DNA from 2 places in the Delftia sp. PX-1 genome. Region 2 is predicted to be linked to the other one. Evidence: predicted binding sites of a transcription regulator. Region 2 holds the regulator's gene; the other holds the start of a gene.
The links. Region 2 encodes FNR, which switches genes on or off when oxygen is low (the NO sensors DNR and NnrR bind a similar motif). Its sites were predicted from a motif close to TTGATNNNNATCAA; they were not measured.

Region 1 (7,664 bases), 2.6 Mb from region 2:
AGGCCCGAGAACTGCGTGGCCACGCTCACATCGCCTTCGATCACGGCGAACTCCTCGGGCGCAAAGAACTGCCCCACCAGCGCGGCCAGTTGCGCCGACGTGTGCGGCGTGAGTTCGCTGGGCTTGAGCATGACGCGGTTGCCCGCTGCCAGGGCCGTGATGGCAGGCCCCAGCGCCAGCTGCACCGGATAGTTCCACGGGGAGATCACCCCCACCACGCCCAGCGGCTGGCGCTCTATCCACCCCCGGCCCGGCATCAGCATCAGCGGCGTGCGCACCCGCTGGCGCCCCGACCAGCGCGCCAGATGGCGCAGCGTGTGCTTGAGCAGGTTCCGCAGCACGAACAGCTCCACCATCTCGGTCAACCGTGGCGAGCGCATGCCGAAGTCGGCCTGCACTGCGGCAGCCAGCACGGGGCCGTGCTCGTCCAGCAGCTTTTGCATGCGCAGCAGCCTCTCGCGGCGCACCAGCAGCGGCACGTCCACCTGCGCCCGGCTGGCCTGGTACTGAAGTTCGAAGACGCGATGAAGATCCATCTGGGTCATAGGGCTCAATGGTAAGAAGACGCGGCAGACGCTCTCATGCTGCACAGGCCGCCTGCGGGTTGGCTGGATACGGCGGCAAGCAGCCAGAACGGCTCGGAGAAAAAAAAGGGAGCCTTGCACGGGCTCCCGAGGGTTACAGACTATACGGGCCGATATGCGCGGCCTGGGCGCGAAGATGCGCAGGCCGCGTAAAGGCTGCAGCAAGACGCTTCAGGGCTCGCGCACTTCACGGGGCTGAACGTCGGTCACCTCGCCCGCTCCCGGCAGCACGCCTGCGCCTGCACCTGCGCGACGGCCACCGCCTTCAGCCGCGCCGTAGGCGCGCTGCGGGCGCTGGGCCATCCACTCGGAGCCGGAGCGGTAGACGGTCTGCCAGCCAGCCCGCGGGCTCATGCGCATGGCCCAGGGCATGACCGGCTGGCCGGTGAGCCTGGCCCACAGCGCCCGCACGGCCCAGACCAGGGCCAGCAGCGCCGCCGCGGTGAGCAGGCTGACAAAGAAGACCAGGCCCACAAGCATCAGCAGGATGCGAACGGCCCAGCGGGTCAGGGTGGCGACGAAATCGTTCAAAGCAAAGCCTTTCTTGGCTGGCCCGGTGCGTCAGGCGGAGTCTGCCGCATCGAACCGGAATACGCCCGGTTCCTGTACCGGGTCCACATGCACCGCAATCGTGCTCTTGGGCGGGAAGCGCCCTTCGAGCAGCAGTTTCGACAACGGATTCTCGATCCGCTGCTGTATCGCGCGCTTGAGCGGCCGGGCCCCGAAAACGGGATCGAAGCCCACCTTGGCCAGTTCGGCCAGTGCCTGGTCGGACACCTGCAGCGCAAGGTCCATTTTCTCCAAACGCCGCTCCAGCAGCTTGAGCTGAATCCTTGCGATCGACTCGATATTCTTCGCGTCGAGCGCGTGGAACACCACGGTCTCGTCGATACGGTTGAGGAATTCGGGTCGGAAATGGTTCTTGAGTTCCCCCCAGACCGCGTCTTTCACATCATCGTAATCCTCGCCGACCATGGCCTGGATCAGCAAAGAGCCTATGTTGCTCGTCATCACGATGACCGTATTCTTGAAGTCCACGGTGCGGCCCTGGCCGTCGGTCAGCCGGCCGTCGTCCAATACCTGCAGCAGCACGTTGAAGACGTCGGGATGGGCCTTCTCCACCTCGTCGAGCAGCAGCACGCTGTAGGGCTTGCGGCGAACGGCCTCGGTCAGGTAGCCGCCTTCCTCGTAGCCCACGTAGCCGGGCGGCGCGCCGATCAGGCGGGCCACGGAATGCTTTTCCATGAACTCGCTCATGTCGATGCGCACCAGATGGTCTTCGCTGTCGAACAGGAAGCCGGCCAGCGCCTTGCACAGTTCCGTCTTGCCAACGCCCGTGGGGCCCAGGAACAGGAAGGAACCGGTGGGCCGGTTGGGATCGGACAGGCCCGAGCGCGAACGGCGGATGGCGTTGGCCACGGCCGAGATGGCCTCGTCCTGGCCGACGACGCGGTCATGCAGCCGGTCTTCCATGCGCAGCAGCTTGTCCTTCTCGCCCTGCATCATCTTGGCCACGGGAATGCCCGTGGCACGGCTGACCACCTCGGCAATCTCCTCGGCGCCCACATGGGTGCGCAGCAATCTGTGGGCGGGCGCACCGCCCTGCCCCTGCTCGCTGGCCTGGGCTTCGTTGAGCTGCTTTTCCAGCGAGGGCAGCTTGCCGTACTGCAGCTCGGCCACCTTGTTGAAGTCGCCCTTGCGCTTGAGCTCGTCGATCTGGATACGGATCTGGTCGATCTCCTTGCGGATCTGCTCGGAGCCCTGGGCGCTGGCCTTCTCGCTCTTCCACACGTCTTCGAGGTCGGCGTACTCGCGCTCCAGGCTGCCGAGTTCTTCCTCGATCAGTTGCAGGCGCTTTTGCGAGGCCTCGTCCTTTTCCTTCTTCATGGCCTCGCGCTCGATCTTGAGCTGGATCATGCGGCGCTCGAGCTTGTCCATGACCTCGGGCTTGGAGTCGATCTCGATCTTGATCTTGGCCGCAGCCTCGTCGATCAGGTCGATGGCCTTGTCGGGCAGGAAGCGGTCGGTGATGTAGCGGTGGCTCAGCTCGGCCGCGGCCACAATGGCCGGGTCGGTGATGTCCACGCCGTGGTGGGCCTCGTAGCGCACCTGCAGGCCGCGCAGGATGGCGATGGTGTCCTCGACCGAGGGCTCCTCGACCAGCACCTTCTGGAAGCGCCGCTCCAGCGCCGCATCCTTTTCGATGTACTTGCGGTATTCATCGAGCGTGGTCGCGCCGATGCAGTGCAGCTCGCCGCGCGCCAGCGCGGGCTTGAGCATGTTGCCCGCATCCATGGCGCCATCGGCCTTGCCGGCGCCGACCATGGTGTGGATCTCGTCGATGAACAGGATGATGCGCCCCTCTTCCTGGGCCACTTCCTTGAGCACGGACTTCAGGCGTTCCTCGAAGTCGCCGCGGTACTTGGCGCCGGCCAGCAGGCCCGCCATGTCCAGCGACAGCACGCGCTTGTTCTTGAGGCTTTCGGGCACCTCGCCGGCCACGATGCGCTGGGCCAGGCCCTCGACAATGGCGGTCTTGCCCACGCCAGGCTCGCCGATGAGCACGGGGTTGTTCTTGCTGCGGCGCTGCAGCACCTGGATGGAGCGGCGGATTTCGTCGTCGCGGCCGATCACCGGATCGAGCTTGCCGATGCGCGCGCGCTCGGTCAGGTCCAGGGTGTATTTCTTGAGGGCCTCGCGCTGGCCTTCGCCTTCGGCGCTGTCCATGGTCTGGCCGCCGCGCACGGCGTTGATAGCGGACTCCAGCGTGGAGCGCGTCACGCCGCTTTCCTTGAGCAATTGGCCCGCACGCGTGGAGGCGCCGCTGCTATCGGTCAGCGCCAGCAGGAACAGCTCGCTGGCAATGAACTGGTCGCCCCGCTTGAGGGCTTCCTTCTCGGTCACCTGCAGCAGGCGGCCCAGCTCGGAGCCGACCTGCACCTGGTCCTGATGCTGCACGCGCGGCAGATCGGCCAGGGCCTTCTCGGCCGCGGCCTGCAACTGCCCCAGGTTGGCGCCGGCACGCTGCAAGAGCGAGCGCGGACCGTCGTCCTGGCGCAGCAGTGCCACGAGCAGGTGCAGGGGTTCGATGTTGGATTGGTCACCGCCCAGGGCCAGCGTTTGCGCGTCGGCCAGGGCTTCCTGGAACTTGGTTGTCAGTTTGTCGATTCGCATGGTGTTTCTTTTCGCTCCTGAAACAGGGTCATTGCGATTTATCTGATACCGGCAGGGCAAATTTCAAGCCATGCCCGGCCCGCAAGGACAGACGCTTGCGCCAGATCAAGGCCGGCGAGGCCGGCCATCCTTCTCAAGCATTGCGCTGAAAGATCGAGAACTGCGTAGGCGTAACGCCCAAATGCGCCCGGAAGCTGCGCACCAGGTGGCTGGCGCTGGAAAAGCCGCAATCCAGCGCCAGCTCGGCCAGCGGCGGCACGTTGCGCGCAGACAGGGCACGCCGTGCCCGGGCCAGGCGCTGCTGCAGCACCCATTCGTGCACCGTGCAGCCCATGCTCTGGCGGAACATGCGTGCGAAATGGAATTCCGAAAGGCAGGCCTGTCTCGCCAGTGCCGGCAGCGACACGGCCTTGGAGTCATGCAGATGCGCCTCGATATGGGCAAGCACCCTGCGCCGCACGGCCGCAGAGAGCCCGCCCAGCGGCCGCTGCAGCGCCTGCACCTGGCGCGGCGTGGCGGACTGCAGCACCAGCCGGTCCACCAGCTGCTGGCCAATGGCATCGGCCGCCAGTTGCTGCTGCGGGTCCTGCCAGTCCAGCTGCATCAGCGCACGGGCACCGGCGTGGAAGGCCTGATCGTCCCCGTAGATCTGCGCACGCAAGGTGCGCGAGCGGGGCTCGGCATCCAGCATGCGGACCACGCGCCCCGCCCAGGCCAGGTCGGACACATACAGGTGCAGGAACTGCACGGGCGATCGCACCAGCCAGTGCGATTCGTCCTCTGGCGTGAAGATGCAGATGCGCCCCGGCGCCCCCATGGCCTCGGGCCGCGCCTTGAGCTGCGAGCCCTCGCCGCCGGCCAGGTAGACCGACAGCGTGTGGTGACCGGGCTGGCAGTAGCGCACCTCGTCGTCCACATTGGCCCAGACGGCCAGCTCCACCCCCTCGCTCAGGCGCACGCGCCGCTGCAGCCGGGCCTTGGAGCGTGACAGCACCTGGCACAGGTGGCTGGAGGGCAGCTCGGGCAGCGGCGTGGGCGTCATGGCAGCGATTGTGGTCCCGCAGCCATACCGACGCATGGCGCCAGGCCATCAAACCGCAGGAATCTGCCATGCCCGCCCAGCCTGCGGCGCCATCATCACCGGCCATGACTGCCACCCTCTATGCCCTGGTCGTGCTGATCTGGGGTTCGACCTGGATCGCCCTGAAGCTGCAGCTGGGCACCGTGCCCGTGGAGCTGTCCATTGCCTACCGCTTTGCGCTGGCCGCCGTGCTGATGTTCGCCTGGCTGGCCTGGTCGCGCCAGCTGCGCGTGCCCCGCGGCCCGGCGCTGCCGCGCGTGCTGGCCCAGGGCCTGTGCCTGTTCAGCTTCAACTTCGTGTGCTTCATGCATGCCAGCGAGACGCTGGCCAGCGGCCTGGCCGCCGTGGTGTTCTCCAGCGCCAATCTCTGGAACGCGCTGCTGGCGCGCATCATCCACGGCCGCAGGCTGGCGCCCCATGTGCTGGCCGGCAGCCTCTTCGGCCTTGCAGGCCTGGTGGCGCTGTTCTGGCCCGAGCTGCGCGCAGGCCGGCATGCCAGCCTGCCCGGCCTGGCCTGGGCGGTGCTGGGCACGCTGTGCTTTTCCTGCGGGAACATGCTGTCGGCCTCGCTGCAGTCCATGGGCTGGCGGCCCGCACAGACCAATGCCTGGGGCATGCTGGCCGGCACGCTGCTGCTGACCGGCTATGCGCTGGTGGCAGGCCTGCCCTGGCGCTTCGATGCCAGCTGGACCTATGTGGGCTCCTGGCTGTACCTGGCCATTCCGGGCTCGGTGATCGCGTTCACGGCCTACCTGACCCTGGTCGGACGCCTGGGCCCCGAGAAGGCGGCGTATGCGACGGTGCTGTTCCCCATCGTTGCGCTCAGTATCTCGGCCCTTTTCGAAGGCTATGTGTGGACGCCGCTGGCCGTGGGTGGCCTGCTGCTGGTGATGTTCGGCAACCTGCTGGTGTTCCGGCCGCCGCAATGGTTGCGGGGTGCCGCACTGCGCAGGGCCTGAAGCGTCAGCTCACTGGCGCCAGCGCGCCAGCGCCTCTTCGTCGCTGACGCGCGCATCCACCCAGCGCGCGCCCTCGGGCGTCTGTTCCTTTTTCCAGAAAGGCGCCAGCGACTTGAGGTAGTCCATGATGTATTCGCAGGCCTGGAAAGCCATGCCCCGGTGCGATGCGGTGACGGCCACGAGCACGATCTGGTCCATGGGCTGCAGCGGGCCGATGCGGTGGATGACGCGCGCGCCATGGATGCCGAAGCGCTGCACGGCCTCGTCGATGATGGCCTCGATGGATTTCTCGGTCATGCCCGGATAGTGCTCCAGCTCCATGCTGGCCACGGTGGCGCCCTCGTTGCGGTCGCGCACGGTGCCTATGAAGCTGCAGACCGCCCCCACGCGGGCGTCGCCGGAGCGCAGGGCGGCGAGTTCGGCCGATACGTCGAAATCCTCGGTCTGGATGGATACACGGGCTGCTTGCATGCCCGCATTGTCGCAGGGCGGCGGCGCGCCAGAAGGCGATGAACGCGGTAGCATTGCCCTCCCCCGCCCCCAGCGCTTTTTTGCTGCGGCGGGCCACGCATGGCCACACTCACGATCACCACCCCCGAATACACGCTCTACCCCTCGCCGCGCAACGAGCAGCGCGTGGTCTACGAGCACCAGCTGTTCGTGCCCCATCCCTACACCATCATCCACCTGCCCGACTACGGCTTTCGCGGCAAGGCCACGCTGTTTGCAGCCCACCGGCTGGGCGACGGCAAGATGGGCCAGCTGGTGAGCTGCGAGCTGGCCGAAGACATCGCACGCTTCGAACGCCTGTTCGAACCCGATTGAGGCGCGCCATGGACGAGACCAGCCAGATACAGCCGCCGCCGAGCTTTGCCGCCCTGTATGCCGACCGGCACGGCCGGCTCAAGGCATCGATTGCAGACGTGGTCGGGCGCTATGAACTGTGCGAGGACCTGGCCAGCCACCTGGTCGAGCAGGCGCAGACGCTTTACCACTCCGGCAACTCCTCGGAGCAAGGCGTGCTGCTGGGCATGCACGCGGGCCTTGCGGCCGATGGCTCCATCGTCAGCCCTGGTGAGGCGCGCTGGATCGTGCAGCGCCTGGCCGAGCTGCTGGAGTGGCAGGCACCGCTGCTGCCCGATGCATCAACCCCTCCCGGCGCCGAAGGCGCAGCCTGAAGGTCACCACCGAGGCGCTCAGGCGCGCTACACTGCGCGCCATGCCTGCAATCTTTGCCTTCCCCACATGCCACGGCGATGCCGTGTGCCTGTGCCTGGGCAAAGCCTGCAAACCCCAGCTCGTCTGACCGGAGCTGAGGTTCCGTCCAGATGAGCGACGGAACCGGCCCGGCAGCCTCCATCTCCCCTTCCCGCATCCCTTCAGGCGCCTGCCTTTCCGCCCTCGGTCTGGCCGGTGGCTGCGTCCGGTCGTTCATTGTTTGAATCACCCGAAGGGATCTTCCATGTCTTTGCCTTCCACCACCTCGCCGCAAGCCCGATTCCAGGGGCTGTGGCTTCCGCTGGTCACGCCCTTTCTTCCTGGAGATGAGGCGGCGGTGGACCACGGGGCGCTGCGCGCCCTGGTGCAGCACTACAACGCCAGCGGCATCGCCGGCTACGTGGCCTGCGGCTCGACCGCCGAGGCCGCCGCGCTGAGCGAAGCGGAGCACGATGCCGCCCTGTCCACCATCCTCTCAGCGGCCCAGGGCATGCCCGTGGTCATGGGCGTTTCGGACTGCCACCTGGGGCATGCGCTGGCCCGCGTTCAGGCACTGAACGCCCTGCCGCTGGCAGGCATTCTGGTGCCCGCGCCGCATTACATACGCCCGTCGCAGGCAGGCCTGCTGCAGTGGTTCACGGCGATTGC
Region 2 (7,664 bases):
CGTCGCTGATCTGCACCAGCCCCTTGGCCTGCAGGTCCTGAAGCGCCGCCAGCTCGGGGGCGAAGTACTCGCGAAAGCCCAGCAGCCAGGCCTGCTCCATGGGCTCGAACAGCACGGCGCCCTGGCACATGATGGCCATGATGACGGCGCGCCGCACCAGATCATCGCGCGACAGTGCCAGGCCGCGCACCACGGGCAGGTGGCCGGCGTCGATGGCGTCGTAGTACTCCTCCAGCGTCTTGGCGTTCTGGCTGTAGCTGGCCCCCACCTTGCCGATGGCCGACACGCCCAGCGCAATCAGGTCGCAGTCGGGCTGGGTGCTGTAGCCCTGGAAGTTGCGATGCAGCCGGCCCTGGCGCTTGGCCACGGCCAGCGCGTCCTCGGGCAAGGCGAAGTGGTCCATGCCCACGTAGACATAGCCGCCGTCCATGAAGGCCGCGATGGAGCGCGAGAGCATGGCCAGCTTGTCGGCGCCCTGGGGCAGGTCCTCGGCCGCGATGCGCCGCTGCGGCTTGAAGCGCTCGGGCAGGTGGGCATAGGCATAGAGCGCGATGCGGTCGGGCCGCAGCGCATTGACCTGGGCCAGCGTGCGCTCGAAGGACTCGGGCGTCTGCTTGGGCAGGCCGTAGATCAGGTCCACGTTGATGGAGGCAAAGCCCAGCTGCCGTGCCGCTGCCACCAGCGCGAACACCTGCTCGGCCGGCTGCACGCGGTGCACGGCGATCTGCACCTGTTCGTCGAAGTCCTGCACGCCGAAGCTCAGGCGGTTGAAGCCCAGCTCCTTGAGCACGGCCAGGCGTTCGACACTGACGGTGCGCGGATCGACCTCGATGGAGTATTCGCCGCCCGGCTCCAGCTTGAAATGCTCGCGCAGCAGGGCCATCAGCGTGCGCAGCTCATCGTCCGAGAAGAAGGTGGGCGTGCCGCCGCCCAGGTGCAACTGGCTGACGGCCTGGCCCTTGCCGCAATGGGCCGTGTGCAAGGCCATCTCGCGCGCCAGGTAGTCCAGGTAGACGGCAGCGCGATCGTGGTGGCGCGTCACGATCTTGTTGCAGGCGCAGTAGTAGCACAGCGACTCGCAGAACGGCACATGCACATACAGCGACAAAGGCATGGCCCGCGCTGCGGTACTCGATTTGCGGTGCTCAAGTGCCAGGATATAGTCTTCAGCACCGAAAGCCTCCACGAAACGATCGGCCGTGGGGAACGAGGTGTATCGGGGCCCCGGTACGTCGAAGCGACGCAGCAGCTCTGGGGTGACAGCGGTCATGGGTTTTTTCCTCTAATGTCGTCCACTGTGCCGCAGCCCATTGGCCGCGTCCTTGACTCATATCAAGAGTTGTTCGCGGCAGTGCTGCGACAATTTGATCCAACTCATCGCCATCCACGAGGTCACCGCCGGCGCACTGCTGCGCCGCTGATGTTTACTCCATGAACCTTCAGACCATCAAAGCATCCTGTTCCAATTGCAACCTGCGCGAGCTGTGCATGCCCATGGGCCTGGATGCCGAGCAGATGCAGCGCATCGACGACATCGTGGCCACGCGCCGCAAGGTCAAGCGCGGCGGCCTGCTGTTTCGCAACGGTGAGTCCTTCACCTCGCTGTACGCCATCCGCACGGGCTTCTTCAAGACCTGCGTGGCCACCGAGGACGGGCGCGACCAGGTCACGGGCTTTCAGATGGCCGGCGAGATCATCGGCCTGGATGGCATCGTCAACGACCACCACACCTGCGATGCGGTCGCGCTGGAAGACGCCGAGGTCTGCGTCATGCCCTTCGACAAGCTGGAGGACCTGTCGCGCGAGGTCACGGCCCTGCAAAACCATGTGCACAAGGTCATGAGCCGCGAGATCGTGCGCGAGCATGGCGTGATGCTGCTGCTGGGCAGCATGCGTGCCGAGGAGCGGCTGGCCGCCTTCGTGCTCAACCTGGTGCAGCGCCTTCACGCCCGGGGCTTTTCCAAGTCGGAACTGGTGCTGCGCATGACACGCGAGGAAATCGGCAGCTACCTGGGCCTGAAGCTGGAGACGGTGAGCCGCACCTTCTCGAAGTTTGCCGAGGAAAACATCATCGAGGTGCGCCAGCGCCATCTGCGCATCCTGGACACGGACGCGCTCAAGCGCATCGTCAACAGCCAGCAGTGCCAGTGAGGCCGCAAGGCCCCGCCCCCCGGCAATGAACAAGGCCCGCGATCGCGGGCCTTGTTCATTGCCATTGCAGTGCACGCGGGTTCAATCGCGCCCCAGGCCCTGCATGGCCAGATTTGGGTCCGGCTCGGAGACCACGCCGTCGTTGAGATCGTGCGTGGAGCGTCCCAGCATGGTGGTCATGAGGCTGGACAGCATGGTCACGCCCCAGAAGGCGAAGAAGGCCAGCGTGTAGATTCCCTGCCGCGACCAGCCCAGGTCGCCGAGCCAGTGCAGCTCCAGCGGGTCCACGAAGGCGAATACCAGCATCTCCATCACGGCGGCGGCCAGAAAGGCCGGCCAGGCAATCCACATCCAGCGTTGGGCCAACATCAGCGATCTCCTTGAGCTGTCGAGGGGTGGCTTTCATTGTGCGCGCCGCCCTCGCACCGTGCCAAGCCCTGCGCACCCTGCACTGCCTGTAGGAAACCCTTGGCCCTCGCGCATGCTGGAGATGCCATCCACCATGCAAAAAGGCCGCGACTGCGGCCTTGTGCACGGTATTTTCCTGCGTTCAGCGGTCCGTGGGATGGTCCTGCGCGGGCGTGGCCGCGTGGTTGCGGCCGGTGACCGCGGGCGCCAGGCTCTTGGGCACTTCGCGCACGCCATCGGCACGCTCGTTGATGGTGATGCCATTGCGGTAATAGTCAGGATCGATCACGGGATCGGCGCCATTGATCGCAATGACGGCCGTGACCACGCCGGCCACCACGACGGCGGCCGGGCCGGCCACCACGAGCCAGACATGGGCGAACTTCCACCAGGGCTTGCCGGCGTCCGGATGCGAAGGGGCCGTGGCGGGCGCGGAGACTGCGGGACTGGAAGACATGGATAACCTCTTTCTTTCAAACAGCCGGCGCAGCCTGGGCGGCGCCGGCCAGACATATCACCGGGGCACCAGGAAGACGGCCTTTTCGGACGCGCGTCCCGCGCCTGAATGCACGGCATCGATATCGAAGAATACGGTGTGCGAGCCCGGCTCGGCGGAACCGTAGGGAATCTGCAGCCGCGCCGCAATGCCGCGCGTCTCGGCCGGGCCGACCTCGACCTCCTGCTCGGACGCCAGCTCCAGCCCGTCGAGGCCATGGGCGCTGATGCGGTAGCGCTGGGCCTGCTCGGTGGCATTCATGATCTGCAGGCGGTAGACATTTTCCAGCTTGCCGCCCGCGACGATGCGCGACAGCGACGCCCGGTCGCGTATCACGTCGACCTTGACCGACTGGCGCAGCGCCAGGCTCACGATCATGGCCATGCTCAGGCCGATCAGCACGGCCGAGTAGACCAGCACGCGCGGACGGAAGATGCGGCGCAGCACCTGGGCCCGCCGCCACAGGCCGGCCATGGCGTTCTGCGTGGTCAGCCGGATGAGGCCGCGCGGATACTCCATCTTGTCCATGATGGAATTGCAGGCGTCTATGCACAGACCGCAGCCTATGCATTCGTACTGCAGGCCGTTGCGGATGTCGATGCCCACGGGGCAGACCTGCACGCACATCTTGCAGTCGATACAGTCGCCCAGGCCCTGGGCCTTGTAGTCCACCTTCTTGGTGCGAGGCGCGCGCGGCTCGCCCCGGCCCGTGTCGTAGCTGACGATCATGGTGTCGCGGTCGAACATGGCGCTCTGAAAGCGCGCATAGGGGCACATGTACTTGCAGACCTGCTCGCGCATGTAGCCGGCGTTGCCATAGGTGGCGAAGCCGTAGAACAGCACCCAGAAGACCTGCCAGCTGCCCTGCAGCGCCAGCAGCTCGCCGCCCAGCTCGCGGATGGGCACGAAGTAGCCCACGAAGGTGAAGCCGGTCCACAGGGCAATGGCAATCCACAGCAACTGCTTGAGCGACTTCTTCCAGAGCTTTTCAAAGGTCCAGCCGTTCTTGTCCAGGCGCATGCGCGCGCTGCGGTCGCCCTCGACCTTGCGCTCCACCCACATGAAGATTTCGGTGTAGACCGTCTGCGGGCAGGAAAAGCCGCACCACAGGCGACCGGCCACGGCCGTGAACAGGAACAGCGCCAGCGCCGAGATGATCAGCAGGCCCGCCAGGTAGATGAAATCCTGCGGGTACAGCACCAGCCCGAACAGGTAAAAGCGCCGCGCACCCAGGTCGAACAGCACCATCTGGCGCTGCCCCCATTCCAGCCAGGGCAGGCCATAGAAAACCAGTTGGGTGAGAAACACCAGAGCCCATCGCCAGCGTGCGAAGACACCGCTGATGGAGCGCGGGTAGACCTTCTTCTCGGACTCGAACATCGACACCAGCTGGCCCGGGTCCGGGTCGGCAGGCGTGATCGGAATGACTTTGCGGGGAGGCTTCCCGGCATCATCCCCGTTCTCGGGCTTCATGGTGGGTTCCTTGGTTTTTTGGAATATCTGAAAACTCAAAAGGCAAAAAGGCGGCGCCGCAGCGCCGCCCCCTGTCCTTATTGACGGACTGCGCCGTCTTTGTGCGACATGCCCCAGACATAGGAGGCAAGCACCGCGATCTGCGCCTCGGTCAGCTTGTCCTTCTGGGCAGGCATCTCGTTGTGCTTGCCGTTGTTGATCATGGCCGTGATGGCGGCCTCGCCCCAGCCGTGCAGCCAGATGTCATCGGTCAGGTTGGGCGCGCCCAGGGCCTGGTTGCCCTTGCCGTCCATGCCATGGCAGGCGGCGCAGGCCGTGAACTTGGACTTGCCCAGCGAAGCCTTGAGCGAGTCGTGCGGGCTGCCCGACAGGCTCAGCACATAGTGCGAGAGGTTGCGCACATCATCGGGCGTGCCGACGGCAGCGGCCATGGGCGGCATGATGCCGATGCGGCCCGCCGTGATGGTTTCCCTGATCTTGTCGGGCGTGCCGCCATGCAGCCAGTCGCCATCGGTCAGGTTGGGGAAGCTCTTGCCGCCGCGTGCATCCGAGCCGTGGCACTGCGCGCAGTTGTTCATGAACAGGCGCTCGCCGATGGCCATGGCCTGGGGGTCCTTGGCCATGTCTTCGGTGCTCATGCTCGTGAACTTGGCGTACAGCGGCTCCAGGTCCGCGCGGGCCTTGGCCATCTCGTTTTCATAGGCGCCCAGCTGCGTCCAGCCCAGCTTGCCCGCGAACGAGCCCAGGCCCGGATAGGCCGCCAGGTAGGCGAAGCCGAACACCGAGGTGATGATGAACAGCCACATCCACCACTTGGGCATGGGGTTGTTCAGCTCGCGCAGGTCCTCGTCCCAGACGTGGCCCGTGGTGTTGTCGGCCGAGGGGACCACCTTCTTGCGTGCGGTGAGATACAGCAGCAGCAGGCAGCCGATGATGCCGCCCAGCGTGATCGCCGTGACATAGATCGACCAGAAGTTGTTTACGAAATCGCTCATGGGAAGTTCTCGTTCTGGTGGAGGGACTCAGTCTTGCTCGAACGGCAGCTGGGCGGCCTCTTCGAAACGGGCCTGGTTGCGGCGGGCGAACGCCCACCACCAGATACCGATGAAGCAGGCCAGAGAGGCCAGCGTGGCCACGATGCGCATGGTGGTGATGTCCATGTCGCTCTCCTTTACTTGACCGAACGGCCCAGCACCTGCAGGTAGGCGATGACGGCGTCCATTTCCGTCTTGCCCTTGACCTGCTCGGCGGCGCCGCTGATTTCCTCGTCGCTGTAGGGCACGCCCACCTTGCGCAGCGCGCTCATGTGCTGGGCGACCACGGTGTCATCCACCTTGTTCTTCTCCAGCCAGGAGTAGGCAGGCATATTGGACTCGGGCACCACGTCGCGCGGGTTGTTCAGGTGGATGCGGTGCCATTCGTCGCTGTACTTGCCGCCCACGCGGTGCAGGTCGGGACCCGTGCGCTTGGAACCCCATTGGAAGGGGTGGTCGTAGACGAACTCGCCCGCCACCGAGTAGTGGCCGTAGCGCATGGTCTCGGCGCGGAAGGGGCGGATCATCTGCGAGTGGCAGTTGTAGCAGCCCTCGCGCAGATAGACGTCGCGGCCCATCAGCTGCAGCGGCGTGTAGGGCTTGAGGCCCGCCACCGCTTCCGTGGTCGACTTCTGGAAGAACAGCGGAACGATTTCCACCAGGCCGCCGACGGCGACCACCAGCAGGGTCAGCACGATCAGCAGGAAATTGTTGGTTTCCACCTTCTCGTGGGAAAAGCTCTTGGGAGCGCTATGGTTGTGATCGGACATGAGTAATGCTCCTAGACGCTCAGGCGTGGGCCACGACGGCAGGCACGGCCACCTTCACGGAACGGCCGGAGATCGCGGTCTTCCAGGTGTTCCACAGCATGACCAGCATGCCGCCCAGGTACAGCAGGCCACCGGCCACGCGGATCACGTAGAACGGATAGCTGGCCTTGACGCTTTCGACGAAGGTGTAGGTCAGCGTGCCATCGGGATTGACGGCGCGCCACATCAGGCCCTGCATCACACCGGCGATCCACATCGCGGCGATGTACAGCACGATGCCGATGGTGGCCATCCAGAAGTGCAGTTCGATGGCGCCCACCGAGTGCATCTTGGTCTTGCCGAACAGGCGCGGGATCAGGTAGTACAGCGAGCCCATGGTGATCAGGCCCACCCAGCCGAGGGCGCCCGAGTGAACGTGGCCCACGGTCCAGTCCGTGTAGTGCGACAGCGCGTTGACGGTCTTGATGGACATCATCGGACCCTCGAACGTGGACATGCCGTAGAACGACAGCGACACGATCAGGAAGCGCAGGATGGGATCGTCGCGCAGCTTGTGCCATGCGCCCGACAGCGTCATCACGCCGTTGATCATGCCGCCCCAGCTGGGAGCCAGCAGGATCAGCGAGAACACCATGCCCACGGACTGCGTCCAGTCGGGCAGCGCGGTGTAGTGCAGGTGGTGAGGACCCGCCCACATGTAGGTGAAGATCAGCGCCCAGAAGTGGACGATGGACAGGCGGTAGCTGTAGACCGGACGGCCAGCCTGCTTGGGAATGAAGTAATACATCATGCCCAGGAAGCCTGCGGTCAGGAAGAAGCCCACGGCGTTATGGCCGTACCACCACTGCACCATGGCGTCCTGCACGCCGGCGTAAGCCGAGTAGCTCTTCATCCAGCCGGCCGGAATGGCCGCGCTGTTGACGATGTGCAGCAGCGCCACGGCGATGATGAAGGCGCCGAAGAACCAGTTGGCCACATAGATGTGACGGACCTTGCGGATGCCGATGGTTCCGAAGAACACGATGGCATACGAGACCCAGGTCACGGCGATCAGCAGGTCGATCGGCCACTCCAGCTCGGCGTACTCCTTGCCCTGTGTGTAGCCCAGCGGCAGGCTGATCGCGGCGGCGAGAATGACGATCTGCCAGCCCCAGAAGGTCAGGCTGGCCAGCTTGGGCATGAACAGCCGCGTCTGGCAGGTGCGCTGCACCACGTAGTAGCTGGTTGCGAACAGCGCCGATCCGCCAAAGGCAAAGATCACGGCGTTCGTGTGCAGCGGACGCAGGCGTCCGTAGCTCAGCCATGGAATGCCGAAGTTGAGTTCCGGCCAGG

Region 1: a site for FNR is predicted at 3,854-3,867, ahead of clpB (ATP-dependent chaperone ClpB). Genes of this name have one in related genera too.

Annotation. Positions count from the first base shown of each region.
Region 1 covers NZ_CP184763.1:5,362,129-5,369,792, forward strand. Annotated here, with positions in the region: gene ACN20X_RS24490 (aldehyde dehydrogenase family protein) at 1-545, opposite strand, end outside; gene ACN20X_RS24495 (hypothetical protein) at 756-1,115, opposite strand; gene clpB (ATP-dependent chaperone ClpB) at 1,146-3,758, opposite strand; gene ACN20X_RS24505 (AraC family transcriptional regulator) at 3,892-4,800, opposite strand; gene ACN20X_RS24510 (DMT family transporter) at 4,905-5,798, shown strand; gene moaE (molybdopterin synthase catalytic subunit MoaE) at 5,808-6,269, opposite strand; gene ACN20X_RS24520 (hypothetical protein) at 6,369-6,623, shown strand; gene ACN20X_RS24525 (hypothetical protein) at 6,632-6,976, shown strand; gene dapA (4-hydroxy-tetrahydrodipicolinate synthase) at 7,261-7,664, shown strand, end outside.
Region 2 covers NZ_CP184763.1:2,751,473-2,759,136, reverse strand. Annotated here, with positions in the region: gene hemN (oxygen-independent coproporphyrinogen III oxidase) at 1-1,270, opposite strand, end outside; gene fnr (fumarate/nitrate reduction transcriptional regulator Fnr) at 1,432-2,151, shown strand; gene ACN20X_RS12760 (hypothetical protein) at 2,233-2,520, opposite strand; gene ACN20X_RS12755 (FixH family protein) at 2,702-3,016, opposite strand; gene ccoG (cytochrome c oxidase accessory protein CcoG) at 3,074-4,528, opposite strand; gene ccoP (cytochrome-c oxidase, cbb3-type subunit III) at 4,606-5,523, opposite strand; gene ACN20X_RS12740 (cbb3-type cytochrome oxidase subunit 3) at 5,551-5,688, opposite strand; gene ccoO (cytochrome-c oxidase, cbb3-type subunit II) at 5,700-6,332, opposite strand; gene ccoN (cytochrome-c oxidase, cbb3-type subunit I) at 6,352-7,664, opposite strand, start outside.